Regions from separate parts of the Exiguobacterium sp. s36 genome, predicted to be linked through region 2. Evidence: predicted binding sites of a transcription regulator. Region 2 holds the regulator's gene; each other region holds the start of a gene.
What was found. The regulator Rex, encoded in region 2, represses fermentation and respiration genes when NADH is low (regulators of the CRP and FNR family bind a similar motif). The targets are predictions, from matches to a motif close to TTGTGAAATATTTCACAA.
Positions count from the first base shown of each region.

Region 1: a site for Rex is predicted at 6,180-6,197, ahead of ric (iron-sulfur cluster repair di-iron protein). Genes of this name have one in related genera too.
Region 3: a site for Rex is predicted at 5,804-5,821, ahead of pflB (formate C-acetyltransferase). Genes of this name have one in related genera too.

Region 1 covers NZ_JACSLW010000003.1:177,305-187,366, reverse strand. Annotated here, with positions in the region: gene KNP95_RS08825 (molybdopterin oxidoreductase family protein) at 1-2,045, opposite strand, end outside; gene KNP95_RS08820 (hypothetical protein) at 2,038-2,325, opposite strand; gene KNP95_RS08815 (MFS transporter) at 2,306-3,433, opposite strand; gene KNP95_RS08810 (DUF3221 domain-containing protein) at 3,568-3,939, shown strand; gene modB (molybdate ABC transporter permease subunit) at 3,936-4,577, opposite strand; gene modA (molybdate ABC transporter substrate-binding protein) at 4,574-5,305, opposite strand; gene ric (iron-sulfur cluster repair di-iron protein) at 5,412-6,119, opposite strand; gene aceA (isocitrate lyase) at 6,268-7,548, opposite strand; gene KNP95_RS08785 (hypothetical protein) at 7,615-7,911, opposite strand; gene KNP95_RS08780 (malate synthase G) at 7,908-10,062, opposite strand, start outside.
Region 2 covers NZ_JACSLW010000007.1:98,122-108,183, forward strand. Annotated here, with positions in the region: gene KNP95_RS13485 (PspC domain-containing protein) at 12-194, shown strand; gene KNP95_RS13490 (FAD-dependent oxidoreductase) at 226-1,572, opposite strand; gene KNP95_RS13495 (hypothetical protein) at 1,833-4,478, opposite strand; gene tatC (twin-arginine translocase subunit TatC) at 4,619-5,407, opposite strand; gene KNP95_RS13505 (twin-arginine translocase TatA/TatE family subunit) at 5,410-5,628, opposite strand; gene KNP95_RS13510 (redox-sensing transcriptional repressor Rex) at 5,628-6,284, opposite strand; gene KNP95_RS13515 (ABC-F family ATP-binding cassette domain-containing protein) at 6,434-8,335, shown strand; gene KNP95_RS13520 (hypothetical protein) at 8,332-8,739, shown strand; gene KNP95_RS13525 (hypothetical protein) at 8,788-9,354, opposite strand; gene tsaD (tRNA (adenosine(37)-N6)-threonylcarbamoyltransferase complex transferase subunit TsaD) at 9,369-10,062, opposite strand, start outside.
Region 3 covers NZ_JACSLW010000005.1:125,348-135,409, forward strand. Annotated here, with positions in the region: gene KNP95_RS11755 (kinase) at 1-148, shown strand, start outside; gene KNP95_RS11760 (GntR family transcriptional regulator) at 273-665, shown strand; gene KNP95_RS11765 (ABC transporter ATP-binding protein) at 643-1,323, shown strand; gene KNP95_RS11770 (hypothetical protein) at 1,320-2,126, shown strand; gene KNP95_RS11775 (hypothetical protein) at 2,136-3,236, shown strand; gene KNP95_RS11780 (hypothetical protein) at 3,266-3,907, opposite strand; gene KNP95_RS11785 (DEAD/DEAH box helicase) at 3,904-5,070, opposite strand; gene KNP95_RS11790 (hypothetical protein) at 5,125-5,547, opposite strand; gene pflB (formate C-acetyltransferase) at 5,908-8,154, shown strand; gene pflA (pyruvate formate-lyase-activating protein) at 8,211-8,927, shown strand; gene KNP95_RS11805 (NAD(P)-dependent malic enzyme) at 8,967-10,062, opposite strand, start outside.

The DNA of each region.
Region 1 (10,062 bases), on a different contig from region 2:
TGATTGATGGCGAGCTCTTTGCCCCAATGGTAAGGGACAAAGACGGTATCGTTTCGAATCGCCTTCGTCAAACGCGCCTCGACGACCATCGCTCCGCGGCGTGTCCGCAGTTCGACTTTGTCACCCGTTTGTAGGCCATAACTTGAGGCGAGCTCGGGATGAATCTCCACGAACGGCAATTTTGACATCGTGCTCAAGAAATCGACACGACGCGTCTGGTTGCCCGACAAGTAATGGAAGACGACACGGCCTGTCGTGAGCGTGACCGGATATTCTTCATTCGCATATTCGCCGGCCGGTCGATACGTGACGACGGGCAAATTCGCTTTCCCGTTTGCCGTCCCAAACCGTTCTTTGAACATCGTCGGTGTGCCCGGATGGTCTTCAGACGGACACGGCCAGAAGACGCCATATTCGTTGTCGATTCGTTCCCACGTGATTCCGGAGTAGTCGGCCGCTCCACCTTTTGTCGCGATGCGGAACTCCTCCCAAATGTCACGCGCCGTCTCGTACGGGAAGTACTGTCCGCGTCCCATCCGTTCAGCAATCCGCTTCATGATTTCCCAGTCTGGAAGCGAGTCTCCGAGCGGTTCGCGCACTTTCCGGATCCGAATGACACGTCCTTCTAGGTTCGTCGTCGTCCCTTCATCTTCGGCCCACGAACAAGCCGGCAAGACGACGTCCGCGAACTCGCAAGATTCTGACATGAAGAAGTCGCTGACGACGAAGAAATCGAGCTTATTGAAACTGTCCCACACGTACGGTAGGTTCGGTGCCGAGACGGCCGGATTCGAACACATGAGGTGCATCGCCCGAATCGTTCCCGCTTGAATCTCATCGAACATTTCGAATGCAGACACCCCTGGTTTTGGCATCTCAGAAGGATCGATGCCCCAGACACCGCTCACATATTCGACGGCTTTCGGGTCAGTTAACTTCCGGTAGCCCGGTAACAAATCGGCTTTTTGTCCATGTTCTCGTCCGCCTTGGCCATTCCCTTGCCCGGTCATCGTAGCGACACCCGAGGCGAATTTTCCGACCATGCCGCGCAGAAGTGCCATCGACGTGTAGAGCGAGACGTTGTCGACGCCTTTTGACTGTTGTTCGACACCACGGGCAAACAACATGACCGACCGTGGGCTCTTTCCGTAAATTTGGCCTGCCTTTTCAAGCTTTTCGATAGCAATCCCCGTCACGTCACTCGTCCGTTCGAGCGTCCAGTCACGGACCGACGCCTTCAACTCTTCGTAGTTATCGCAACGCTCATCCACATACGCTTGATCGACATAATCGTGTTCGACTAAAAAGTTGAGCAGTCCCATCGCAAGCGCCGCATCCGTCCCCGGTTTCAAATCGAGGTGGACATCGGCGACACGCGCCATCGGAATCTCACGCGGGTCGGCGACGATGATTTTCGCGCCTTTGTCCTTCGCTTTCCAAATATGCTGCGTCGTCGTCGGATGACATTCGGCGATATTCGAACCGGCGACAAAGAACGTGTCGACATGCTCGAACTCCGTCCACGGGAGCGTCGCCCCGCGGTCAATCCCGAGTGTCTTTAAGAAACCGCCGGCGGCAGATGACATACAGAAGCGGCCGTTATAGTCGATGAATCGTGTGCCGAGTGCGACCCGCGCATACTTCCCGACGAGGTAACATTTCTCATTCGTCATCGAGACGCCGCCGAAGACAGACACCGCATCCTTTCCGTGCTCTCGTTGAATCCGTTTAAAGTTCGCTTCAATCACGTCGAGCGCTTCGTCCCATGTCGCTTTCTCAAACTTGCCATTCCGCTTGATGAGCGGTGTGAGGATACGGTCCGGATGCTCAATCGTTTGATAGGCCGTGACGCCTTTCGGACAAAGCTTGCCTTTATTCACCGGGAAATCGTAGCGTGGTTCGACGCCTTTGACGGCCCCGGTCTTCTCATCGACCCGGATGTGCATGCCGCACTGCATCCCGCAGTAGCAACAATGGGTCGTAATCAGTTTCTCACCAGGTTTGATTAAGTTCTGTACTTCTGGCGACGTTAAAAAGTCACTCATCGTCTTCCCCTCCATAGAACGTCTCCGCTCTTCGTTTTGAAAATCCACTGACGTGATAGCCGTTAATCGTTTGAAGCGGATAATGCATCCCGTCACTTCCTGGCCGTCCGAGCGCCGAATCGAGCCGGGCCCGACGACGACAGGCGTGACAGAGGTCTTGGACCGTATGTGCCGCATCGACTTTCACGAGTTGGTCCGACCCTTCGAGCATTTTTTTTACTTGTTCAATCTCTTCAAGCGTCCCAGTCGGTTCTCCGCATTTAACGCACAGGTGTCTCATCTTTTGCCTCATCTTTCGTCTCCTTCGGCCGGCCGAACCCTGGCATCGACATGCCGGTATTCGTATCGACCGGGTGCGTCGATAACTGTCCATTCATCAAGTTCAACTGCATCTTCACACGCATCGAACGTCGACACGGTTGGCAGTAATCCGACAGCTGGGTCCCGTCACTGAGTCCGAGCTGAATCGTCTGTGCTTGTAAAATCGCTTGGACGTCCTCGACTTGATTGTCCGTTGCATAGCGTGTGCCACACCCAGCGCAGACACGCGTCTCATCCGCTTCGACTTCCCGGTAGTTCATCGGTACGCTGGCTGCCATCGGTCGGACTGGCAAGTGGAACAGTTTACCGAACGGGAAGTAGCATAAAAAGATGATGACGGTCAATTGATGGAACAAGGCGAGTTCATGATGAATGAAGCCGCCGAAGAATACGTACGACACGGTCAACAAGAGACCTGATACGGTGACGATGAGCAACATGAGGAGCGGTAAAATATCAAATTCGAACCGCTGTGTCACTTTCACGTCCTGGTCGTTAATCCGGCGATAGAGTGCCATGAGCACGCCGACGAGCAACATGAGCGCGGTGATGTTCAAGCCGTTATAGACAAGCTCGGCGAACAACCCATGCGCGGCCATTTTGATGGTCGGGATGTTGAAGACGACGATTTGATACGTCTCGATATCAATCAAATCAAAGCGCATCCATTGGAACGTCAAGCCGAACGTAATGGCGAACGACCCGAGGCATCCCCAGGCGATCAACATATGTTGGGTCCAGCGGTACCAGCCACGTTCCCAGATGAACTTCTGTAAGACGATGTTATTGACAGTTGTCGTGGCGACGGCTTTACCGGCCCGTTTCTTTTCTGCCTTCATTTGTTTAAAGCTCCTCTTCAATACTTGCGAAGTGGCCGGCCGTGCAAAGAATAACGTCAAACGAACGACCATCCCAATCATGCAAATGACGGCGGCGATATAGTAGCCGAACAACGCCATGTCCACGTGCTCAAATCCTGCCGACGCGACCCACGTCGAGAGCACCAAGGCGGTGAATCCTACGAACGACCACTTTGCAGCGGTCGAATAAAAATAACGATCGGACATATGTGTTCCCCCTTCTCTTTCCGAGCGACTTCATAGTTTCATCATAAAGATGACATCTCGACTTAACTGTTACTTTTTTCACAGATAAGCGATTCGAGACGTGACAGAATAATGAACGAAGGAGGCGTTCCCTTATGAAATCATCATTCAAAATCATGTTATTCCTCACCATCGCGGCCATGCTCGTCGTCTTTTCCATCGGGTTTGTCTTCGCTAACCGGGCGACGACCGAGCCAGACGTCGAAGGATATGTGATTGAAATAAATGAGTCTGACCGCACCGCACTCGTCATCAGCGGCATCACTGCAGAAGAAGCCACGCTCTCTCCTGACACTCTTTTCGCGCAAAGTGAACCGGGAGACGTAAGTTGGTTCAAGTTTCAAGTAAAGGCGACGTTCGAACAAATCGCTGTCGGGGACCACGTCCACATTTGGAAAAAGACCGGCCCAAGTATCTTAAATACTCCGAACCGGTCTTATGTGAAAAAAGTCGCTGTGATCGACTAATATTGACGTTTGCCGTAACGTTCGCTCAGCCATAGGACTAAAAACGCCAGGCCAACCAACCATCCACTCCAAATGAGCGCTTGCTTCATATCGCCGTTGATTGTCGCCATATAAATCGCAGTGGCAAGTGTCATCGTCTCGCCCGGAATGTTCCCGGCAATCATCATCGTGATCCCGAACTCGCCGATTGACCGTGCGAAACCAAGGACGAAACCGCTCGTCAACGCAGGTAGCAGCAGTGGAATCGTCACGTAAGTGAACAGTTGACGTTCTGACCCACCGAGCACGCGTCCGGCCTCATACCATTCCGCATCGAGTTGTTTGAGCCCGAGACGAATCGTTTGGTAGATGAGCGGAAACGCGGCCAAGGCGGACGCGATGACGTTCGCCTGTTTGGTGAACAAGATGGTGACGGGCAAGAACCCACCGATCCCGTTGTTCCCGAGGACCATCAAGGCGTATAACCCGATGACTGTCGGTGGCAAGATGAGCGGCAGTAAAAACACTGTCTCCAGCAGCCGCTTTCCTTTAAATTGACGGTGATGCATGAAATAGGCCGCTCCGAAGGCGAGGACGAAGGCGCTCACCGTCGCCATCACCCCGACTTCGAATGTGAGTTGAAGTGGAGATTGCGTCATTTGGAAAATCCTTTCGCCAAAAAGTGAGCTTGGATCTCATTATCAAACAAACGCGCATAGATATCGCGGACGTATGGATCATGCGTTAAGCGAACTGCCGGATACGAAATCGCACCCGTCGCTTCAAATGGGACCGACTGAATCGACTCGATGTCCGTCGTGAGTTCCGTTTTATAAACGAATCCCGCATTGGCGTCACCTTGTTCGATGAGCGTCAGCACTTGTCTCACGTTTTGGGCGAACATGACTCGCGGCTCCACTTCCTCCCACACATCTTCCCCTTCGAGCGCCACTTTTGCGTAACGACCGGCCGGGACATTGATCGGATCACCGATGACGATGCGAGCACATGTATTTAAGTCGTCCCACGTCTCCGCGCACGGTTTCCCTTTCGGTGTTACGAGCCACAATTCGTTATGCAAGAACATATCCCGCTCTAGAATCGGGATTTGTAATCGGTCGACATCGTCAACGCTCGCGGCTAAAAAGATATCTGCCGGAGACCCGTGATTGATTTGTGCTCGCAAAGCGCCGCTCCCGTTCGTCACGACCCGAACATCAATCCCATCGAATTCCGCTTCAAGTTGTCGCTCGACCTCTTCCAAAGCCGGTCCTAAGCTCGCCGCTGCTAGGATGGTCACGGTGTCCTCCGAATCTGAACTCGACCAGACTTGACTTAGTAATAAGGCGACTGCCATCCCTATGATGACTCCACTCACCCGTTTCATGATTGATCACTCCTTTGCTTCTCTTTTATCGTAGCGATTGCTTCGCCTCCCATCTGTATCAAACGTCACAAAAATACACCCCTACGTCAGTAGAGGTGTGCCCTTATTAAGCGAACGTGCGCGCCCGCGGGAATAAAATGTTGTTCTCGAGATGAATATGTTCGAACGTATCCGATTCGAGCGCTTCTAACCGTTGATAGACAAGACGATACGTCCCACACGCACCTTCAGGCGGCGTATAGTCGTTCGTGATGTGCCGAAGCTCTTTCAAGATGTCACCCGCTGCTGCATGTTCTGACTCGAGCGAAGCCAAAATGTCATCAAGCTCCCGTCTCGTTTCAGCTGTCGGTGCCGTCTCATGACGAAGCAACGTCGGGAAGTCTTCCGTCTCTTCTTTGACGATATGTTGTTCAAGTTCCACTTTCAATTGATTGAACAATTGGTGAATGCGACCGAGGTGCGGATGATTTTGTCCGTGAACCCGGAACACTTTTGTCACATATGGTGTGAGCTGAGGCAATTCGTCCGTCAAAAACTGGTGATGCTTATAAATGATGTGCTCAATCAATTCCGAAGAAGAAGCGGCATCCCAATCGATGCTCTTCTCGTTCATCTCTTGCTTGCGTTGATAGAGCGCATTGACTTCTTCTAAAATATCTTCTGTCGACCGTTTCGATTTGTCAGTCGCTTCAGCGAGTGGTCGGTTGCCACCACAACAAAAATCGATTCGGTTCCGTTTGAAGATGTCTGCTGCTTGCGGGCATTGTTTGACGATTTCAGATACGTGCGTATCGCCCGTGAATGTCTGTGTCATCTGTCATAACCTCCATATTCGTTTTGACATGTTTAGCGTAGCAAGAGTTTGACGACAAAAATGTGAAATACGTCACATTTAGGTGAACGGGATTGCCTCGTTCCAAATTTGGACACAAAACAGCCCCTCATTTTGTGAGGGGCGTCGATTAATGGGAAGGCGTTTCAAACTGCTCTGCCTCTGTCGATCCGGCCAGTGCCGTCGTCGACGACTGGCCTCCAGAAATGACGAGTGACACTTCATCAAAGTACCCGGTCCCGACTTCGCGCTGGTGACGTGTCGCCGTATAGCCATGCTGCTCCGCCGAGAATTCAGCTTGCTGCAACTCGGAATAGGCAGCCATCCCGCGGGCTTTGTATCCGCGTGCGAGTTCGAACATTCCGAAGTTGAGCGAGTGGAAACCAGCGAGCGTGACGAATTGGAACTTGTACCCCATCGCACCAATTTCTTGTTGGAACGTTGCGATTTCCTCGTCTGACAGCTTCTTCTTCCAGTTGAACGAAGGTGAGCAGTTGTAAGCAAGCAGTTTGCCCGGATATTTCGCGTGAATCGCATTTGCGAATTGGCGTGCCTCATCCAAATCGGGCTCGGACGTCTCGCACCAGACGAGGTCGGCGTACGGTGCGTAGGCAAGACCACGCGCGATTGCCTGCTCGATGCCTGCCTCGGTGCGGTAAAACCCTTCCGGTGTCCGGTCACCGACGATGAACGGATGGTCGATTGGGTCGATGTCGCTCGTAATCAAATTCGCCGCGTGAGCATCCGTCCGGGCGACGATAATCGTCGACACTCCCATGACGTCTGCCGCGAGCCGAGCGGCAATCAAGTTTTTCACGGCCGTCTGTGTCGGTAGCAACACTTTTCCGCCGAGATGTCCGCACTTCTTCTCCGACGAAAGTTGATCCTCAAGATGGACACCGGCTGCCCCCGCCTCAATCATCGCCTTCGTCAGTTCGAACACGTTGAGCACACCGCCGAAACCGGCCTCCATGTCAGCGACAATCGGGGCGAACCAATGCGTATCGCCTTTTCCTTCCGCCGTTTGGATTTGGTCGGCGCGTTGAAGTGCCTGATTGATCCGTTTGACGACGCTCGGCACCGAATTGGCCGGATACAGGCTTTGATCCGGATACATATGTCCCGACAAGTTCGCGTCGGCGGCAACTTGCCAACCGCTCAAATAGATGGCCTCAAGACCAGCCTTTACTTGCTGGATGGCCTGGTTCCCCGTCAACGCCCCGAGCGCGTGGACGTAGTCCCGCTCGTGGAGTAACTCCCATAACCGTTCCGCTCCTTTTGTCGCGAGCGTATGTTCAATCAACACCGATCCCCGAAGTCGCATCACGTCTTCAACTCCGTATGGACGTTCGACCCCAGTAAATCGTTCCGACTGTATCATTTCCTCAACTTGTGCGCGTTGTTCGTTCATATCCATTCCTCCTGTATTATATTAATTCATGATTTAATCATTTGTTATATAACAGATGGTGCATGCTTAATCCAAGTATGCGCAACACTCAAGCGCCGACTTGAAGGACGAGTGTTCCATGCCGCAGCAGCGACAGACGTTTTCTTCATCACGTTCTTCCGGTTTGCGGAACACGACAACTTCTTCGACTGGCTCTCTCATGATTTGGAGCGATCCGTCGGCCCGATCGAGGACGAGACGCATCAAATCGTTCCCATAGACGAACGCCGTGTTCGCGAGCGTCGCTGTCGATTCCCCTGAGATGATTCGACGGACGACCCAACGTTCAATTAACTGTTCGCTTTCAATTTTTTTCGTTGTCATAATGATGCTCCTCCTTTTAAATTCGGTTCTAATGTCACTTGTTGTAAAAACTGTCGACGGCGCCGGTGCAAAATCGGTTCCGTATATCCGTTCGGCGACTCGTCGCCTTCGAACACTAAATCTTTCGCCGCTTGATAGGCGATTGAACGCTCCACGTCAGGCGTCATCGGACGATAATGCGGGTCCGACGCGTTCTGCGCGTCGACGACACCGGCCATCCGGACGAGCGTCGCTTCCACTTGCTCTCGACTACAGACGCCATGATACAACCAGTTGGCCACGTGCTGACTCGAGATGCGGAGCGTCGCCCGGTCTTCCATTAAGCCGACATGATGAATATCGGGCACTTTCGAGCAGCCGACACCTTGTTCGACCCAACGTACGACATATCCGAGCAAGCCTTGCAAGTTATTCTCGAGCTCCTCGTTCACGTCTTCGTCCGTGTAGTCACGCGTGGCAAGTGGAATCTCAAGCAACCGACTTCGTTCCATCACATGATCGAACGAACGAGCGGCCACTTCGCGTTGGACGTCAAAGGCGTCGACTTGATGGTAATGGAGCGCATGAAGCGTGGCCGCCGTCGGTGATGGGACCCAGGCCGTCGTCGCCCCGGATCGGACATGATTGATTTTTTCGCGCATCATCTCGCCCATACGGTCCGGCATGGCCCACATTCCTTTCCCGATTTGTCCGCTTCGGTGGAATCCGGCGTCGAGTCCTACCCGGACGTTCGACCGTTCATACGCGTCGAGCCAAGCCGAGGCTTTCATCTCACCTTTTCGGCGCATCGGTCCGAGCGTGAGCGAGGAGTGAATCTCATCCCCGGTCCGGTCGAGGAAGCCTGTATTGATAAAGACGATGCGCTCTTTCACTCGTTCAATGCAGTTCTTTAGATTGAGCGACGTCCGACGCTCCTCGTCCATCACACCAACTTTAATCGTGTGACGCGGCAGCTCGAGCACATCTTCAATCGCGTCGAACAAATCATTCGTGAAGGCGACTTCTTTCGAGCCATGCATTTTCGGTTTGACGATATAGATCGAACGTTCGCGAGAATTTTGTCTAGCGTCGAGATGACGGCTCGAGATGAGCGCTGTGAAAATCCCGTCCAGGATGCCCTCTGGCACTTCACGCCCTGCCTCATCAAGCATCAAATCCGTCGTCATCAAGTGTCCGACGTTGCGAATGAACAAGAGCGACCGTCCCGGTAGCGTGACTTCACGTCCTTCCGGTCCGATATAATGCCGGTCCGGGTTCAATTTCCGTGTGAGTCGTCTCCCGCCTTTCGTGAATGTCGCCTCGAGTGTTCCGTCCATGAGACCGAGCCAGTTCGAGTAGAGCTGGACTTTCTCTTCGGCGCACACGGCCGCGACCGAGTCCTCACAGTCGATGATGGCCGATAACGCTGATTCGAGCTCGATATCGACAAGTCCCGCTCGATCTGTTTTTCCGATTGGATGGTTCCGGTCAAACTTCAGCTCGACGTGAATCCCGTTGTGGACGAGCAGGAGCTTCTTCGGATCACTCGCCTCTCCGACGTAGCCGACGAGACAATCGTCTTGGAACGCGATGCGGTTCCCTTCGATGATGGCGTACGGCCTGCCCTCTGACACGAGATAACCGTCCGTTTCCTCATGTGAGCCTTCCCCAAGCGGAAACTTATCGTCGAGAAACTGTTTGGCGTAGGCGATGACCTTCGCCCCCCGTTCCGGATTATATCCAGCCGTCGGCTCCTCGTCCGTGTCGATGACGTCCGTTCCGTACAAGGCATCGTACAAGCTGCCCCAGCGAGCATTCGCTGCGTTCAACGCATAGCGCGCATTATCGAGCGGGACGACGAGTTGCGGACCGGCCTGGACGATTTCTGCGTCGACGTTCGTGACGTCGATCGTAAAGTCTGGAACGATTGGCTCGATGTAATTGATGTCTTGCAAAAATTGTTTGTATTGGTGCTGATCAAAGGTTGGTCCATGTTCCTTGTACCAGTTCTGTAACAGTCGTTCGTATGCTTCTCGTTCTCGCAACAATGCCTCGTTCCGTTCTGTGAAGTCGTCTAAAATTTGACCGACCCCAACCCAAAACTGTTGCCGTGAAGCCTCTTCGGGCAACACCCGCTCGGCAATCAAGTCGACCAGCGTACGATGGACACGA
Region 2 (10,062 bases):
GAGCCACGCTTATGAAACGTCCGCTTCGTAAATCCGCCACGAACCGCTCTCTCTTTGGTGTCTGCGGCGGCATCGCTGAATACTTCGACTTGTCGCCCCTCGGTGTACGTCTGCTCTTCTTGATTGTGCCGGGGAACGTCCTCATCTATATGATTCTCGCCAACTCGATGAAGGACGCCCCACGCTATCTATAAAAAACTCGGAAGCCGCGGCTCCCGAGTTTTTTTATGCGTTGACTTTATCTTTCATCGCCGCGAGCGCCCCACTGTTGATGAAGTGCCATGGCTTGTTGTAGTGCGGTTGGAAGAAGAAGTCGACATAGGCGAGCTCTTCGACCGTCATCTCGTTTTGGATCGCGAGCGACAACGTGTTGACCGCTTGCGTCATGTCCGCTTTTGAGAGGACTTGTCCACCGACGACGCGATGCGTGCCGACTTCATAGACGAGTTTGAACTGAACCGGTTCAGCCGTCGGCATGAACTCCGGACGGTACGCGTCTTCAATCACAACACTCTCAACGTCGAGGCCGAACAGTCCAGCTGCTTCTTCCGTGAGACCTGATGAGGCGATGTTCCAATCATACAGGCGAAGACCTGACGTTCCTTGCGTCCCTTGATAACGGACACGCGGTGCGATCAAGTTCTCAGCGACGAGCGTTCCCATGCGGACGGCGTTCGTCGCGAGCGGGATGTAGGCATGTGTGCGCGCCGGGTTGTAATAGACAGCACAGCTGTCACCAGCCGCGAAGACGTCCGGGTTGCTCGTGCGCATATATTCGTCGACGATAATGGCGCCGTTGCCGAGCATGTCGACTTGGCCTTGAAGGAGTCCCGTGTTTGGGCGGAAGCCGACACAGAGGATGACGAGGTCGGCCTCGAACTCACCTTTATCGGTCACGACGTGCGTGACGTTTCCATCTGTCCCACGGAACGCTTCGACCGTTTGGCCGAGTTCGAGGTCGATGCCGCGTGACGTCATGTCTGCCTCGAGTTGGTCTGTGAACGACTTGTCGAGATACTTGTTCAAGATGCGGTCGGCACTATCGATGAACGTGACGTGTTTGCCGTACACTTCGAACGCCTCGACGAGCTCGACACCGATATAGCCGGCACCGATGACGGCGATGTTCGTCGCGTCTTTTGCCCGCTCGATGATGCGTTGGGCGTGGCCATAGTTTTTGCAGAGCTCAATCCCAGTCATCTCGATGCCAGGAAGCGTCGGGACGATCGGCCATGAACCAGTCGTGACGATCAAACGGTCGAACGTGTCATAGACGTCTTCTCCCGTGTCGAGGTTTTTCGCATGGACCGTCTTCGCTTCCGTATCGATGTTCAACACGTCGTGCTTCATGCGCATCGTCGCGCCGAGTTCTTCGAGCTCGGTCGGTGACGCGTAAAAGAGCTCTTCCGCACGTTTGACGACACCGCCGACGTGGAGGGCGATCCCACATGAGAGGAAGCTGACGTTGTCGTTCCGCTCATACACCGTGATGTCGAGATTGTCGTGCTTGGCGAGTAATCCTTTGACTGCTGCTGTTCCTGCGTGTGTACATCCGATGACTGCGATTTTCATATGGTTGTCTCTCCTTTGAGTGTTAGGCAAGTTAGCGTTTGTGATAAATATCACATTTACTTTCTGAACTTAGTGTACTATTTCACAAGAAGGTTTGACAATCCCTTTGCTCACTTTTTCACGTAATTATGTCTAAAGTTTGAACGGCTGATGTGACAACAAAAAACCGCTCCGCAGCCGGAACGATTTCCTTGTGTCACGTCCTATCGTTGTTCCTCATCTAAAAGAAAAAGCCACCGCTTCAGCGAATGGCTTTCTTCTTATCGAACATAGATTGTCTTCGTCACGCTACGGCCTTTCGGCGTCACGAGACGGAGCGTCAATTTTGTTCCTTTCTTTTGTGGGGTAAAGCTGAGCGTTGTCGACGTGGCGGTCACCGTCTTCTTCGCGAGGAGAGTCGATCCTCGCGTGAGCGTCAATGTGCCGTACGCGACGTTCGATGTCGCCTTCAATGTCTTCGATGCACTTGATGGAATCGTCGTCACGAGCGTAGGTGTCGGTCCAGTCGTCACCTTCACCGACTGCACATGTCGGAACGTCCCGTTTTGGCTCGTCAACGAGAGCGTCGTATTGACCGGTTGACGGCTAAAGCGGAGCGTCACACGTCCGGTACTGCTCGCTTTCGCTGTAGCGAGTACCGTTGAGCCTTTTTTCAATGTGACCGTGCTATTCGGAATCACGTACCCGACCCAGAGTGACTTCTCATCGTTAATCGAGAGCGTCGACAACGACGTTTTCGGCAAGGTCAGTGAGACCTCACGTGACTTCGAACCGACCGATGCTTTGACGCGAACGCGATCCCCCGGTTTGGCGGGAACCGTGTAACGTGTCGTCGATAGGCGTTTGGCCGAGACGAGTTTGTCATTTACATAGAAGCGCACTGTCGCCGTACTCGTTTTTTTGATTGAGAGTGTCGCTTGCGTCTTCGTTATCAGCGTGTCCGTCACACTGAGCGTCGGCGTGAACGCACGGACCGTCTTCGTGAGTTCATACGTCGCCTCGCCGCTCGAGCGTGTGACGAGGATGACCTCCCCTTCTTTCAGTGGGGAGTCGAACGTGTACGGCATCGCGCGGGTTGTCGCAACATGTACTCCGTTTCGATAAATGCGATAGGCCTGATCGATACTCGATGTGACTTTGATGGATTTGTCATACATCAACGGCGTCCGAGTCCATGTGAAGACAGGTGGGTCATACGTCGTCTTCACTTCTGCTAGACGGAACTGCGAGGCGGGAGACTCCTTTAGTTTGTAGTAAATTTTTGTTCCGACGCCAAACCATATATGAGAAAACGATTTTATGTTAAGGATTCCATTCTCATCCGCTTGTTCACTCCAAGTCTCATAACCCCATTCGCTCCGAGCAACGATTTCGACAGCAGCATGTGGTGTTGTCTGTAACGTCACGCCGGATTTTACCGAGTTGGTTACGAGGGTGATGCCGTTCTGAGAAGTATCTCCACTCTCTTTTACCGTCACGCGTTCAATCGGATCGGCATATACACTTGACGCACTCCCAATTCTTACGTTCACGCGCGAGCCCGGTGCGAACCAGCGCGTCGGTTGCCATATGAAGCGTCCCGTTTCATCTGATTGAACCGTCTTCGATTGATAGTTCACTAATGAATCTATCGGGTCAGAATATTGATAACCACTTTTCGTCACGCTCACAAAAACAAGGGTATTTGGAGCCGTCTTCCCGCTGATCGGGCCCAAGACACCCGTTGGCGGGTCAAGCGTGAGCGGCACGTAGTTTGATGCCCATAAATCTAAGCGACGTTCTAAGTCGTTCCACTTAAAAATCGTGTTATACGACTCATTCGCCTGCAGCGTCAGTTTACCTTGCTCCCATAGGAAGGGTTCTTCTTGACGATCTAAACTCACAGTCAACGCATCCTCTTGAACAGGTAACACTGTCCCGTCAACGAGTGTGACCGTCCCATTCACATCGTAGGTACGACCTACCTCATAACGTGTCGTCGTTTTCGGCACGTTTACTTGCAGTTGCCATGGCGCTTTCCAAAATGATTCGGGTGTATAGCCTGCTGATCGGTTCTCAGAAAAGACATACCACGATCCACGTCTTTGAACGAAGACGTCATCAATCGGTGACTCTCGCCACTCGTTCGTAGCGACGTTATAACTGACATAAAACGTCGTATACATCTTCCGAATCGTGAAGTAATAGACGCCATCTTTCCATATGAGGTATCGCGCGCTCGGTGCTTCCTTTTCAATCCATTGTTTCGTCGTCATATCAAAAATGAGAAGAGTATCAGAGTCATCATTCGCAACGACCCACTGGTTCGCTTCCTCGATGAAAGAAGCACCACTCACTCGCCCTGAATATGTACTAAGCGTCTCCAACACCTCACCCGACGGCGTCCGTTTCGTCACTTGACCGTCCACGAATGCGAGGACGTTCCCATCGTCGAGCAGTCCGTATGCTTCATACATACTTGCCACCGGGATTGAGCCGAGGATGTCCCCTGAGATTGACGTGGTGACATATTTTTTGTCATCAGTCCACAATACCGTTTCTGCTGCCAGATTAATATCTACGACCGCATGAAGTCCGCTCCCTGCCTCAATTGGAAAGACCGTCTTTGAACCGGTTTGAGGATTCCAGACCATCCATTCTTGCCAACCCTCCAAAATGAATCGACCGTCTCCGATTGCGTGAATGTTATGAAGAACAGACACACGAATCGGTAACGTATATTCTTCACCGGTCTGAATGTGAACAAGCTTCTCAGGATCCCCTGAACGCCACACATATTCACTGTTTCCTACGACTTCCCCTGTCGGAATAGTTACCGGCTTGACATAGTCCTCTGCTCGGACTTCTACTCCTGGTGCTACCATCATGACGAGCACCACAAGCATGCTCCATAACCACTTATTCATCAGTCTCCTCATTTCTGTTTATGAATGCACAACTTTCAAAAATAATCCATTTTTGATTTAACCCTCCTAATTTTAAGTTGTTTTTTCAAAATTGAATAGCCCTAAAATTATAAAAAACACCACGTCGCATGACATGGTGTCTACTTCTCATTCATTTGTTTCATCAAATCCATCTGTTCTTTCACCATCGCCTCTTTCTCACGTCGGAGCACACCCCGGTACGTGATGCGTGAAATCGATAAACTGATCTCATACAAGAAGAAGAGCGGCAGTGACACCATGAGGTGCGACGTCAAATCCGGCGGCGTGATGAAGGCTGCGACGACGAACAAGGCGAAGTACGCATATTTCCGAATCGATGACAGGAAGTACGGTGTCACGACACCGATGCGCGTCAAGAACATCGTCACGACCGGCAACTGGAATAACAGTCCGAATGGAATGGTCAGTTGCAGCAAGAACGTGAAGTAGTTCGACGCCCCGATGATTTGCGTCAGACCGAGGTCTTGCCCGAGGTCCGTCGAGATATCGAGGACGAGCGGGAACAACCAATAGTAGGCGAACGCAAGACCGATCAGGAACAAGATGAAGATGATCGGGATATAGGCGAGCGTCGCTTTCCGCTCGTTCGGATGCAGACCAGGTGCGACGAACGCCCACAGTTGATACAGTAGAAACGGACCGGACGCGACGAGCCCGATGACGAGCGCCAAGTTCAAGTAAATCATGAGCGGGTCCGCGACCCCAAAGGCGTTCAGCTCGAGCCCTCGTTCGACAAGGTCCGCCTGCAGATAGGCGAGCACGTATTTGACACTCGGCAAAGCGATCAGAAAGAAGGCAAAGACGACAAATGCCGACAGCATCAGTCGTCTCCGCAGCTCTGTCAAGTGGTCGGACAGCGCCCGCTCTTGATCAGGTTGATGATTCATGATTACTGCTCTTTCTTCTCAAGTTCTTTCTTATCTTTCTCGTCATGTTCGTTCATCATGCCGTTTGTGGCATTTTTGAACTCACGGAGCGTTTGTCCGGCGGCGCGTCCGAATTCAGGCAATTTCTTCGGCCCGAAGATGATAAGCGCGACGATGGCGATAATGAAGATACTCGCTCCCCCAGGAATACCGACGACGAGCAACGATGATAGTAATTCCATTATTGATGGACCCCCTCAGCAGATGGATAGTGTTGCATAAAGTAAATGAGCGACTGGAGTTCGATCGACAAGTCGATATGATGGACGCGGACCGTGTCCGGCACAGTAAGCCTGGCCGGAGTGAAGTTCAAGATGCCTTTGATGCCGAAGCGGACCAAGTCATCCGCGACAGGCTGCGCATAGGTAGACGGCACCGTTAAGATGGCGACGTCAATCTTGTTTTGTTTCATGATCTGTTCCATCTCATCCACGTGATGAATCGGGACACCGGACATCGTCGTGCCGACTTTTGTCTCGTCTGCGTCGAACCCGACGACGATATGTGTGTTATTGTTTTTAAGGAAGTTATAGTTGACGAAAGCTGTCCCAAGATGACCAACCCCGACTAAGGCGACGTTCGTAATCTCGTCCTGATTCAGTGTCTTACGGAAAAAGTCTAACAGATACTGTACGTTATAGCCATATCCCTTTTTACCGAGCGCACCGAAGTACGAGAAATCGCGACGGATTGTGGCCGAATCGACCTTGACCGCCTCGCTCAGTTCAGCAGAAGAGACACGCTGTTTTCCTGATGAATGTAGGCTTTGGATAAACCGATAGTATAGTGGCAACCGTTTGGCTGTCGCTTGCGGAATCTTTGGTTCGTTTTGACTCAACGGAAAGAGCCTCCTTTTTACGACGCGTTTCAAACGAATCTAATTTCATACACCTTGATTGTAAACGAATTCACATGACCACTCAATGAATATACCTGAAAAGGGGAAGAAATAAAGTATACTAAATAGAGAGAAAGGGGTTTTTTCACTTGATCCTACTGCAAGTCAATAACTTATCGAAATCATTCGGCGTCGAGCCGATTTTAGAGAACGTCAAACTCGAAATTCAAGAAGGCGAACGCGTCGCGCTCGTCGGCCGTAACGGTGCCGGCAAGTCGACACTGCTCAAAGTCATCGCCGGGGAATACAACTATGACTCGGGCGACATCATGAAGCCTAAAGATGTCACCATCGGCTATCTCGCCCAAGACTCAGGGTTAGAGTCGAACGAGACGATGTGGAACGAAATGTTGACTGTCTTCACCGATTTAATTGAACAAGAAAAGACGCTGCGCCGCATGGAGCAAGACATGGGTTCTGAGCGCATCTTGAACGACCCGGCCGCCTATGAGCGCCTCTTGTCGTCTTACGATGAAGAACAGCATACGTTCAAAGACCGTGGCGGCTATCAATATGAGGCGACGATCCGCTCTGTCCTTCACGGGATGCGGTTCTATCCGGACGACTTCGAACGCCGCATCGATACGCTCTCCGGCGGACAGCGGACACGTCTCGCTCTCGCGAAGATGCTGCTCCAAAGTCCAGACCTGCTCATCTTGGATGAGCCGACGAACCACTTGGACATCGAGACACTCGGCTGGCTCGAGAAGTATTTGAGCGGCTATAAAGGCGCCGTCCTCATCGTCTCCCACGACCGCTACTTCCTCGACCGCGTCGTATCGGTCGTCTATGAGCTGTCCCGCCACCGCAGCCGTCGCTTCGTCGGCAACTACACGAAGTACCTTGAACAGAAGGCTGCCATTTACGAGCAAGAGAAGAAGCAGTTCGAGTCGCAACAAGAAGAGATCGCCAAGATGCAGGACTTCATCCAGCGTAACATCGCCCGGGCGACGACGACGAAGCGGGCCCAGAGCGTCCGCAAACGTCTCGAGAAAGTCGACCGGATGGAAGCGCCGGACGGTGATGAGCGCAGTGCCGTCCTCTCGTTCTCAATCAAACGTCAAAGCGGGAACGACGTATTGAGTGCGAGCGATCTTGCCATCGGCTATGAAGAACCGATCGCCCAACAGCTCCGCTTCCAATTGCAGCGCGGCGAATCGGTCGCCCTCGTTGGCCCGAACGGAGTCGGCAAATCGACGCTCCTGAAAGTGTTGACGAAACAACAGCCGCCCCTTACCGGTGACATCCGCTACGGCACCGGCGTCGAAATCGGCTACTACGACCAGGAACAACAAAACTTGTCGGACGCCAACCGTGTCATCGACGAGATTTGGAACGACTGGCCGCTCATGCGCGAACAAGAAGTCCGGAGCCTGCTTGGACAGTTCCTGTTCAGCGGTGACGACGTCATGAAACGTGTCCATGAATTGTCGGGTGGGGAACGGGCCCGCTTGACGCTCGCGAAACTAAAGCTCGAGCAACCGAACTTGCTCATCTTGGATGAGCCGACGAACCACTTGGACCTCGATTCGAAGATGATTCTCGAGAACGCCCTCGTCGACTATCCGGGCACAATTCTGTTCGTGTCGCACGACCGCTACTTCATCGACCGGCTCGCGACGCGCGTCTTAGAGATCACGCCGAACGGCATCGACGAGTATCTCGGCGATTATTCATATTACGTCGAGAAGAAAGAAGAACTCGAAGACCTGGCCCGACTCGCCCGCGAAGAGACGAAACAAGTCATCGTCAAGAAACAGCGCGCCGACAAGGAACAACAACGCGAGGAACGCCGGATGAAACAACGGATCGAGGAAATCGAGCTCACGATCGAACAACACGAGGCGCGTCTCGAGGAAATCGAGCAGCTGTTGTGTGAACCGGACGTCTTCAACGACTTCGCCCGGGCACAGGAACTGTCGACCGAGTCCGACGCGACGAAAGAATCGATCACGGCACTGTACGCAGAATGGGAGGAGCTCCATTCATGATGCGATTCCGTGCGATGCGAATCGAATGGATGCACGCCTTCCTGAGCGGTCTCGCCTATATCGTGCCGACGGGGACGGAATTCGTATCCGAACTGATTCGCGGGGAGCCGACGGTCGTCCCGTCGTTCCTGTTTTATTTCTTGCCGGTCGTCATCGGCTTCATCATCCAGACGTGGAGCGGGATTGTGATCAGCTTGTTGAGCGGCCTGCTCATGAGCACGCTGTTCATCCGCCTCGTCGTCTGGCCGGTCGATGTGACCGTGCACAGCTTTTACACCCCAGGCTCGGTGTGGGGACACTTCTATCAGTCGACGCTCCTCATGTGGGTGCTCGCCCTGCTCGTCTTCATCGTGAGTTGGGTGAATATGTGGTACAAACAGAACAAACATCATCCGGACGTATAAAAAAGGGAAGCCGATCTCCATCATGGAGACCGGCTTCCCTTTTAATAGTTAGAAGTAACGTAGCGGTTGGAACCCGCGTGTATGGAAGTCGAGTTTGAGACCGTCTTCCGTGATAAAGAACACGTACTCGTTCGTATCGACGTCACGGACGAACACTTTATAGAACGTGAGTGTCTCCTCACGGTTCGTCACATACTTCGCCTCATGCGTCGAGATCACTTGCGCGAACAATTGCTCTTCGTCAAACTCGTTGACGATATCCTCGAACTTCGCCGCTTCTTCTTCGGTCGCTTCTCGTCCCGGCGCAATCTCGTAATACGCGTCGCTCGCTTTCGGCTGAACGCCGAGGTTGCGGTCGACGACGATGACGCTCTCGATATTTTGATCGTCTAGGCTCTTATAGCCGTACAACGTCTCGACGAGCGTGTTCTCACCCGTGACCCGGCCGATGCCTTCGAGCGATTCTGCTCCTGTGAGTGAACGGACGCGTGTCGCTTCCGGCACGATTTCTTCTTGATAGGCGATATTATAGGCGCGGATAATCTCCCGTACTTGCAAAAACGTCGCGACGACGAGCAGTACGACCAGACCTCCAATGATGATGCGTTTCGTCATGTCTCTATTTCCCCCTAGACTGTCATGCTCTCTTCTAAGGATAACCCAGGAACCGCATTCATCGCCAGTGTATCGCGCTTTCCGCGCACATACGCGTGATGTGCCGCCACCCCGATCATACCGGCATTATCTCCGCATAGATCAAGTGGTGGGATGACGAGGCGGATGCCTTCGCGGTCCGTCGCTTCTTGAAGCGCAGTACGGAGTCCACGGTTAGCTGCGACGCCACCTGCGACGAGCAATTGTTTCGCTCCTTTTTCTTTTACGGCACGAATCGCTTTTTCGACGAGCACTTCGACGACGCTCGCTTGGAAACTGGCCGCCAAGTTTTCAGGGATGACCGTCTCCCCACGCTGTTCGGCGTTATGGACGGCGTTGATGACTGACGACTTGAGCCCGCTGAAGCTGAAGTCAAAACTTCCTGCCTCGAGCCGAACCCGTGGGAACTTATACGTGTCTTCCCCATCGGCCGCGAGACGGTCGATGGCAGGACCACCCGGGTAAGGCAGACTGAGCGTCCGAGCGACTTTGTCGTACGCTTCTCCGGCCGCATCGTCACGCGTCTCACCGATGACTTCGAACACACCGTGCTCGGGCATATAGACGAGCTCCGTGTGTCCGCCCGAGACGACGAGACAGACGAGTGGGAACTCCATCTCCTCGACGAGTTCGTTCGCGTAAATATGTCCGGCGATGTGGTGCACACCG
Region 3 (10,062 bases), on a different contig from region 2:
TGAACGGGTCTTGAATCGTGATACGTATATCGGCGACTTATCGGAGCGACTTGCTAAGTACGAACGCCGGTATTGGCCGGGAGAAGAGCATTACATCAAAACGGTGGACCCGCAAGCCCAGGCCGATCAAATCGTTCCATCTAGTTGACGCATCCATTTATAAGGGGATGCGTTTTTGTTTTGGAAAAAACTGTTGACTCTGTTAGTGTACTATGGTGATAATACAGTTAGATAGTGTATTAGTCGCATCATACACTTAGAGAGGTGACAACATGATCATACAATTCAACACGAGAGCCCCGGTTTACATGCAAGTCGTCGATTACTTCAAAAAGAAGATGGCGCTTGGCGAACTGCAGGCGGGCGAAGAGATGCCGTCGCGACGCGAGCTCGCGACCGAACTGAAAATCAATCCGAACACCGTCCAAAAGGCGTTCAAGGAAATGGAGGAACAACAATTGATTACGACCGAACGGAACCGTCCGAGCCGCGTGACGACCGATGAACATGTCTTGAAACGCATCCGCACGGAACTTGTCGATGAGGCGGTCGCTGTCTTCGTCGAATCGATTCAAGAACTTGACGTCACGATGGATGAGCTTGTCGATAAAATCAAACGACAATACGGAGAGGGGAATCTCGATGATCGAAGTACTGGGAGTTAAGAAACGTTACCGCAAAAAACAAGTCATCGAAGACGTGTCGTTTACGGCCCAAAAAGGGGAAATCACGTGTTTAATCGGATTGAACGGTACTGGGAAATCGACGATTTTAAAAGGCATCATGGGACTGACGCCGTTCGACAAGGGAACGGTGCTCGTCGACGGCAAACCGATTGATTTGAATCGCGTTGCGTTCGTACCGGACCACTCGACATTCCCGATTCACTTCACGATTGAGCAGTGCGAGGCGTTCATGCGAGACTTTTATCCAAAGTTCGACCCCAAATTGTTCGCCCGTCTTGTCGATGAGTTTAAATTGTTCCCAGAGGACAAGTTGAATGAGCTGTCGAAAGGGACGCTCGCCAAAGTGAATTTGGCGCTCGGGATTGCCCAAGATCCGGACTATCTATTGCTCGACGAACCGTTCTCGGGCATCGACGTGTTCTCGAAAGAACAAATTGTCGAGTTGTTCTCGAGTGACATTATGGAAGACCGCGGCGTCTTGATTACGACGCACGAGATTGAAGATATCGAATACTTGGTCGACAAGGCCGTCATGTTGAACCGCGGCCGGATCGTTCGTGAGTTCGACGTCGAGGACGTCCGCTTCATTCATGGGAAGTCTATTGTCGATGTCATGAGAGAGGAGTATGGCGCATGAATTTGTTGAAACTACTCGGATGGGAAGTCGAGCGGTTGACGAAACCGTATCTCATCTTAATCACGTTACTCGTCGTCACCCAGTTCGCCTGGCTCGGCGTCTTCCTATGGAGCGAAACGAATATGTATGAAGAAATGCGTCGTGCTGGAACGCCGGATTACACTTTGACGTTCGGGAATTATCTTGGTGGCACACCGTTCATCTTGTCGATTGGGGTGGCTGTCACGGCGATGGTATTCTTCAGTTTTTGGATTTGGTACCGTGACTTCCAAGGCCGTGGGACGTTCATGATGCGCCTATTGCTCATGCCGCAACAACGGATGCTCGTCTTCGGTGCGAAGCTAGTGACGATGATGTTAATGATCCTTGGCTTGTTCTCCGTCCAGTGGATTGCGCTCAAACTCCAGTACATAGCGTTTTCGAGTTGGTTGGACTCGCAAATGATTCCGATGAGTGGCTCCTTCGAACAGGCTATCGGCTACGATGGGGCGTTCTCGGTCATGTTCCCGGCGTCACTGTTCAACTTCTTTGTCCATCAAGTATTAATTGCCATCGCCGTCTTATTCATCTTCGCATTTGTGTTGATTGAACGGAGCCTGTGGCAACGGACGGTGTGGGCGCCGTTCCTCGCCTTATTGATGATTGGGGTTGTCGTAGTTGTGCCGATGATTGGGTTCTTTATCATTGAGAACTATCTGTTCATGGAAGAGACGCTGGCCGTCTTCACTCTTATTTTAGTGATTTGGTTTATTGGGGTCGTTTGGATTGGCCATCGTCAGTTGACGAAGAAATTAAGTGTGTGAGGTGAGCAGATGAAACGAATGTGGAATGTGGCCGCGCTCGGTGCGGTCGTCATCATCGGGCTCGGTACGTTCGCCATTGATTCGAAAGCATCAACGGCGGAGTGGGTGCTCGATGTCAAAACGAATGAAAGTGTATGGGAAAATCAAAAAATACAAGCCTTTTATGAAACCGAGGATGAGGTCCAGGAACGGTTTGAAATCACCCGGTCTGGTAGTGAAGTGACGACCCATTTAAATTACGTCGAAGAAGCGCTTAAACAACGCGAACGGGTCAATCCTACGATGCGAAAGTTCTATCGTCAAATGACAAACCTTAGTTTCACCCAATCGTTACGCACGAAAGAGGAGTATGTCGGCATCGGACAAAAAGGAAACGATGAAATCATTCTTTTCCGAACCGAAGGCAACGACATTGCCACGACGACGTTCCCGTCAAATGTTAGCGGTGCAGTGGAAGTCATGGAAGGGAACTGGCACGGCATATTCGTTCAAGATGGTCGTGTTCATTTGATTTATCGTGACGGTTATGATGGACAAGCAGCAACAAAAATCGCCGTGTTTGATGAAGGGGCGGTTGAAATCACCCTTGAAGAAATCTCAATAGAAGACGGCTTTATTTCTAGTGTTGTCGGAACATCCAGGTTTTACGATGAGAACCGGATGACCATCGCAGCCGATAATCGTTTCCTCCCGGTACGTCTTGGGACATACGAAACGATAACCGAAGATGGTCAGACGTACACGAACGAGACGGAACGTCCAGGCGTGTATGCCTATGACACTGAAGAGAAGCGTGTCGTCGAGTTAAAAGCTGAAGGGGATATGTGGGGCGCAACCGTCTATGAGGATCAATTAATCGTCTTGCAGGAAGATGGGACCGAATTCGTTGTCGACTTGAAGACTGGAAAGCAATCGACGCGACAAGTCATCGATGGTTCGGTCGGCACGACTTGGTATGTCGATGACCAACTGTATCATATTCGCCCGACGAAAGAAGGGGCCGTCATTGACGTCTATCAAGATGGAAAAGCCATCTCGAGCGCTGTCGTGAAGGCGACGAACGATGCGGCGAAAGCGTTGGTGTCCAACACGAAATATTATCTACAATAACAAATAACCGAGAGGCGACCGCCTCTCGGTTATTTTGATGGTTTCGGGACGATGACCCCGTCTTCTAAATCGAGCAACATGTCAATTAGTTCCGCGCAGAACTCTGGGAACTGATCGAGGAACGCACCCGGACCGACCTCATCGGTGAAGTCGATATACAGGTCCGATACGTTACCGGCCATTTTCGCCGGAAGAGCGAGGAACGCCGACCCGAAACGCCAGCTACCTCGGATATCGAGCAGCTTGCCGAGCATGATGTCACCGACCTCACGTTTTTCCGGGAGATTGACGCGATACGTCTCTTTCGTCTCCCAGTCGCGCAGTCCTTCCTCGGTCACTTCAAACACCGAGCAACGCGGGACCGCCAAGCCACGGAGCGCGTGATACAAGGCAGGGGACATGTCGGCTTTTTGATCTGCCAAGTAGCGGCCGTGCGGTGTCATCCCGTCCTCGTCCGTCTCGAAGAAGACGGCCCAGTCGATGAACAGGTCGCGGAATAGCTCGGCGTCTTTCAACTGCCATGTGCCTTCCGAGGCGATCTCTTGAATATAGTTCGTCCAATGTGTGCTGCGCGCGAGCGCGGCTTGCTCATACAACTTTTTCAGCTCGGCCAGCAATTCGGACTCTTCTACAAGCAAAGGGAATGGAATTACTTTCCGCTCTTTTTTCATCGGCGCGGTCCTCGTTTGTTCGCAGGACGCTTCACGACCGGCGGTTTATCCTCGATCCGTTTCTCGATGACGTCGCCACGATAAATCTCGAGTTCTTTCAATTCGACGCCGAGTTGGCGGGCGAACGATTTCAAGTGCGTCAAGTCTTCATCCGTCACGAGCGAGAGCACGGTCCCGGCCGCATTCCCGCGTGCCGTCCGGCCCGAGCGGTGAATGAAGTCGTCAATCGATTCTGGCAAATCGAAGTGGACGACGTGCGTCACTTCTTCGATGTCGAGACCACGGGCCGCGAGACCTGTCGTGATGAGGAGCGGATAGTCGCCTTTACGGAATTCGCGAAGCGTTTCGACACGTTCACGTTTCCCTTTTAGGCTGTCGAGCATCCGGTAGTTCACTTTCATTTTATCGAGTTCGCCTCTGAGTGGTGGCAAGAATGAGCGGTTGTTGATGAAAGCGAGCGCTTTGACACCGTTGACGTGTGACAAACGACGAAGCAATTCCGGCTTGTAGCGGCGTGTCGTCAACATGTAGCCGTACGTCACTTGACTGCTCACGGCTCGTTCGATTTTCACGTGTGCCGGCTCCTTTAAGAACGGGGCCGCCCATGCTTGAAGCGTGTCTGTGAGCGTTGCCGATACGAGGGCGATTTGATGTTCGTGCGCCGTGTGCTTGATGATGCGTTCGGCGGCTTCTGTCAATCCGCTGTCGATGATTTGGTCGGCTTCATCGAGGACGATCGTGTGCGTCTCATGAAGCTTCAATTTTTTCTTGTCGATCAGTTCGACGAGTCGGCCTGGTGTCCCGACGATCAAATGCGGCTTTTTCTTTAAGCGATCGATTTGACGTTTCAATTCGACACCGCCAATAAATGAAGCGATGCGGACATCACCTTTCTCGGTAAATCGTTGCGCGACCGTTTGAATCTGCATGACGAGCTCACGCGTCGGCGCGACGATGACGACTTGAATTCGGTCGTTCGATGCGTCGATTTTTTCAATGGCGGGTAACAAATAAGCAAGCGTCTTCCCGGTACCTGTCGGCGCTTCAATCGTGACGTCTTTACCGTCCAACAGAAGCGGGAACGCTTCGGCTTGGACCGGCATTGGTTCAGTGAAGCCAAGGCGATCCCAGGCTTCGTTAATAAATGGTTTTGTAAAGTTCATATCATTTCTCCTTATCGTGGGGCAAAAACAAAGGAAGCATAAGTGCTCCCTGTTTTAAATATAGCGAACATGTTCCGTGTCTTGGTCGAATGAAGAGCGAAGTGTCTGTGTGAACGTCTGTCCGTCCTCGATGAGTTTGATATGCACATCGATTTGGTCAGCCGACGCCTCAACGCCTTCAACGGTGAAGCCTTGATAGACACGATACTGCAATTCTTTCGTCAACCGTTCGTATGAGGCGAGCTCTGGATATGTCGCTGCCACGTCAATCGGGCGCGAGATGAGCGCAGCGAGCAAGTTATCGCGGTAATCGATAAAATCCTCGTTTTCGATGTCGTCGTCAAACCGAATCCAAAAACCTGCGTCTTCAAATTCTGTGATAAATCCATCACGTTGTTCACCGTTCGCTTCTACTTTAAGGGAGATGCGGTCACCGGCTTTCAAGTCGTGATCAGCTGTCAATAATTCGTACGTCATGGGAAGAACCCCTTCCTCTTCTACAATGTTCTGCCTTCATTGTGTCCGATGTAAGGCAAAAATTCAAGTTCTATCCCTGAGTCGTGATATACATCACACTAAAAACTGTACAAATCGTCACATCCGAATTCAGATGATACAGAATCGACTTGAATCGCGTCGTGACGTGATTTATCTGTTTCATAGTTAATGAGAAATACGTTATAACAGAATTTAAAGCGCTTACAAAAACGGCTTCACGCCAACGTTCATGAGATTGTTACAACTTTCACAAGAATGTAAAACATAATGTTCACGTTTTCACGTAGACTCAACTTATAGAAAGCACGCAGTTATCTCAACTATGAGGAGTGACCCACAATGGCAACCGAAATTAAATCAGCCTGGTCAGGATTTGTACCTGGGCAGTGGACGAATGAAGTGAACGTCGGTGAGTTTATCCGTTTGAACCGACATGAGTACACAGGAGACGACCGTTTCCTCGTCGGACCGACCGAAGCGACGAATCGTCTTTGGGCACAAGTGATGGAATTGACGAAAGAAGAGCGCGAACGCGGTGGTGTTTGGGCAGTCGATCAAAACAACCCATCGACAATCGTCTCGCACGGACCAGGATACTTAAACAAAGAGCTGGAGAAAGTGGTCGGCGTTCAAACGGACGAGCCGTTCAAACGTTCGATTCATCCGAACGGCGGCATCCGGATGGTCGACGCTGCACTTGAATCGTATGGCTTCGAGCCGAACCCTGAAATCACAAAGATTTATTCGGAAATCCGCAAAACGCATAACCAAGGTGTCTTCGATGCGTATACACCTGAGATGCGAGCAGCACGGAAGTCTGGGATTATCACAGGACTTCCTGATGCCTATGGCCGTGGACGGATTATCGGCGACTACCGTCGCGTTGCCTTGTACGGGTTAGACTTCTTGATTGCCGCACGTAAAAAAGACTTGGCGAACCGTGGCGGTTTCTTATCAGAGTCTGACATTCGGACACGGGAAGAAATGTCTGAACAGCTCCGGGCCCTCCAAGAGTTGAAACAGCTCGGTGCGGCGTACGGGTTTGACCTCGGCCGGCCGGCGGAAAATACACAAGAGGCATATCAATGGGTTTACCTCGCTTATCTCGCAGCCGTCAAAGAACAGAACGGTGCCGCCATGTCACTCGGACGTGTCTCGACATTCCTTGATGTATACGCAGAGCGTGACATCGAAGCGGGTCGTTTGACCGAGTCGGATGTCCAAGAAATCGTCGACCACTTCATTATGAAGCTCCGGATCGTCAAATTCTTACGCACACCAGACTATAACGAATTGTTCTCAGGTGACCCAACATGGGTGACCGAGTCAATCGGTGGGATGAGCGAAGACGGACGCTCGAACGTGACGAAGAGCTCGTTCCGCTTCTTGCATTCACTTTCGAACCTCGGACCAGCACCAGAACCGAACTTGACGGTGCTTTGGTCGACGAAATTGCCAGAAGGCTTCAAACAATATTGTGCGAAGATGTCGATTGAGACGTCCGCTATCCAATATGAGAACGACGACCTCATGCTTCCAGAGTTCGGCGACGATTATGGCATCGCCTGCTGTGTGTCACCGATGAAAATCGGGAAACAGATGCAGTTCTTCGGAGCCCGCGCCAACATGGCGAAAGCACTGCTTTACAGCATGAACGGAGGCCGCGATGAGAAGAGTGGTGACCAAATCGCTCCGGTTTGGGAGATGAACACCGAAGACGTGCTCACGTACGACAAGGTATATGCTGACTTCGACCGGACGCTCGATTGGCTCGCCGAGCTCTACGTCAACACGCTCAACGTCATCCACTTCATGCATGATAAATATGCGTACGAACGAATCGAGATGGCGCTCCACGACCCTGAGATTTTACGGACGATGGCATGTGGCATCGCCGGCCTCTCGGTTACGGCGGATAGTCTTTCAGCCATCAAATATGCGACCGTGAAACCGGTCCGCAACGAGCAAGGCATTGCTGTCGACTTCGAGACAGAAGGCGATTTCCCTAAATTCGGCAACAACGACGACCGTGTCGATGCGATCGCCGTCGAGCTTGTCGAGTCGTTCATGCAAAAAGTACGCAAGCATAAAACATATCGCGACGCGCTCCATACGCAATCGGTCTTGACGATCACATCAAACGTCGTCTACGGCAAAAAGACAGGGAACACACCGGACGGACGTCGCGCCGGCGAACCGTTCGCACCAGGTGCGAACCCGATGCATGGCCGCGATACGAAAGGGGCAGCTGCGTCGCTCTCATCAGTCGCGAAACTCCCGTTCGAACACGCGCAAGACGGAATTTCATACACGTTCTCAATCGTACCGAAAGCGCTCGGTAAAGAAGAAGTGGCCCGTGAACTCAACTTGGCGGCACTCCTTGACGGTTATATGGGCGGCGAGCATAAAGGACATCACTTGAACGTCAACGTCTTCAACCGTGAAACGTTGCTCGATGCGATGGAGCATCCGGAAGAATATCCACAGCTCACCATCCGCGTCTCTGGCTATGCGGTCAACTTCATCAAGTTGACGCGCGAACAACAAATCGACGTCATCAACCGGACGTTCCACGGTTCATTGTAAACAAAGGCTTGGCAGCCTTCACTCGAGGGCCGCTCATTCGTTAGGAGGTCATTTCGATGACAATGGGATATGTACACTCGGTCGAATCGTTTGGAACCGTTGACGGCCCGGGAATTCGTTTTATCGTCTTTTTACAAGGTTGTGCGCTTCGTTGCTTGTATTGCCACAATGCTGACACGTGGGATTTCAAAAAGAATAACCATCGTTCGGCCGAGGACGTCATTCAAGAAGCGCTCAGCTATCGTCCGTTCATGGAAGCGTCAAAAGGCGGCATCACGATTTCTGGGGGCGACCCGCTCGCGCAGCCAGAGTTTTTAGAGGCGCTGTTGCGTGAAGCGAAGAAACACGGGCTTCATACGACACTCGACACGTCGGGTGCACTTCGTCCCCCTAACTTGGATGCAATTTTAGACCATACGGATCTCGTGTTGCTTGATATCAAACATATCGACGATGACATGTGTAAGAAACTGACAGGACGGAGCAACGTCAACACGCTCGCGCTCGCTGAACATTTATCCGAGCGCGGAACGAAAATGTGGATTCGCCACGTCCTCGTCCCGGAATGGACACTTGATGAAGGAGCGCTCCGCCGCACGGCAGCGTTCATTCAAAAGCTCGACCACGTCGAGAAAGTCGAAATTTTGCCGTACCATGAGATGGGCGTCTATAAATGGGAGGCGCTCGGTCTCGACTATCCGCTCAAAGGAATTAAACCCCCGACGACGGAAGAAGTCGAATGGGCGGAAGGGATTTTACAAGGAACCGTTTAAAAAACTGCGCAGACCGTCATGGTCTGCGCAGTTTTTGGATTACAAATGTTTTTGACTGACGTGCTGACGGATGGCGGCCTCATCGAGCGGACGTTTGGCGACGCCGGTCTCGACGGCAGCTTTGGCAACCGCGACCGCCACGGCCGGTGCGATTCGTTCATCGAATGGGCTTGGGATGACGACCCCGTTCGCCAAATCTTCTTCGGTCAATAAATCGGCAATCGCGTGGACGGCCGCTTCCTTCATATCCTCATTGATTTCGCTGGCGCGAACGTCAAGTGCGCCCCGGAAAATACCTGGGAAGGCGAGGACGTTGTTCACTTGGTTGGCGAAATCGGAACGGCCGGTCGCGACGACACGCGCCCCGGCTTTTGTCGCGAGGTCTGGCATAATCTCCGGAATCGGGTTCGCCAGAGCAAAGATGATTGGATCGACGGCCATCGAGCGGACCATGTCTTCCGTGACGGCCCCGGCCGCCGAGACACCGATAAAGACGTCGGCACCTTGAAGCACGTCGGCGAGCAATCCTTCGTGTTGCTTCCGATTCGTCGCTTTGGCGATTTGATCTTTGAACGGGTTCATCCCTTCGACGCGTCCTTCGTAAATCGCGCCTTTCGTATCACAGATGACGAGGTCCTCGACACCGAAACGCTTCAACAGTTTGGCGATGGCGATGCCCGCGGCTCCGGCACCGTTCATGACGACACGGAGTTCAGGCATCGTTTTATCGACGAGGCGCAACGCGTTGACGAGACCGGCCAAGACGACGATGGCCGTCCCGTGCTGGTCGTCATGGAAGACAGGAATCGGGAGCGATTGTTTCAACCGGGCCTCGATTTCAAAGCACTCGGGTGCTTTAATGTCTTCTAAGTTGACGGCACCAAACGTCGGTGCGAGCAGTTCGACCGTCCGGACGATTTCATCGACGTTATGCGTATCGAGACAGATGGGAAACGCATCGACGCCGGCGAAGCTTTTGAACAAGACGGCTTTTCCTTCCATGACCGGCAGTGCGGCTTCTGGACCGATATTGCCGAGACCGAGCACGGCGCTCCCGTCCGAGACGACGGCGACCGTGTTGGCGCGGAGTGTGTAGTCATACGAGAGCTCTTTATCTTCAGCGATGCGACGGCAC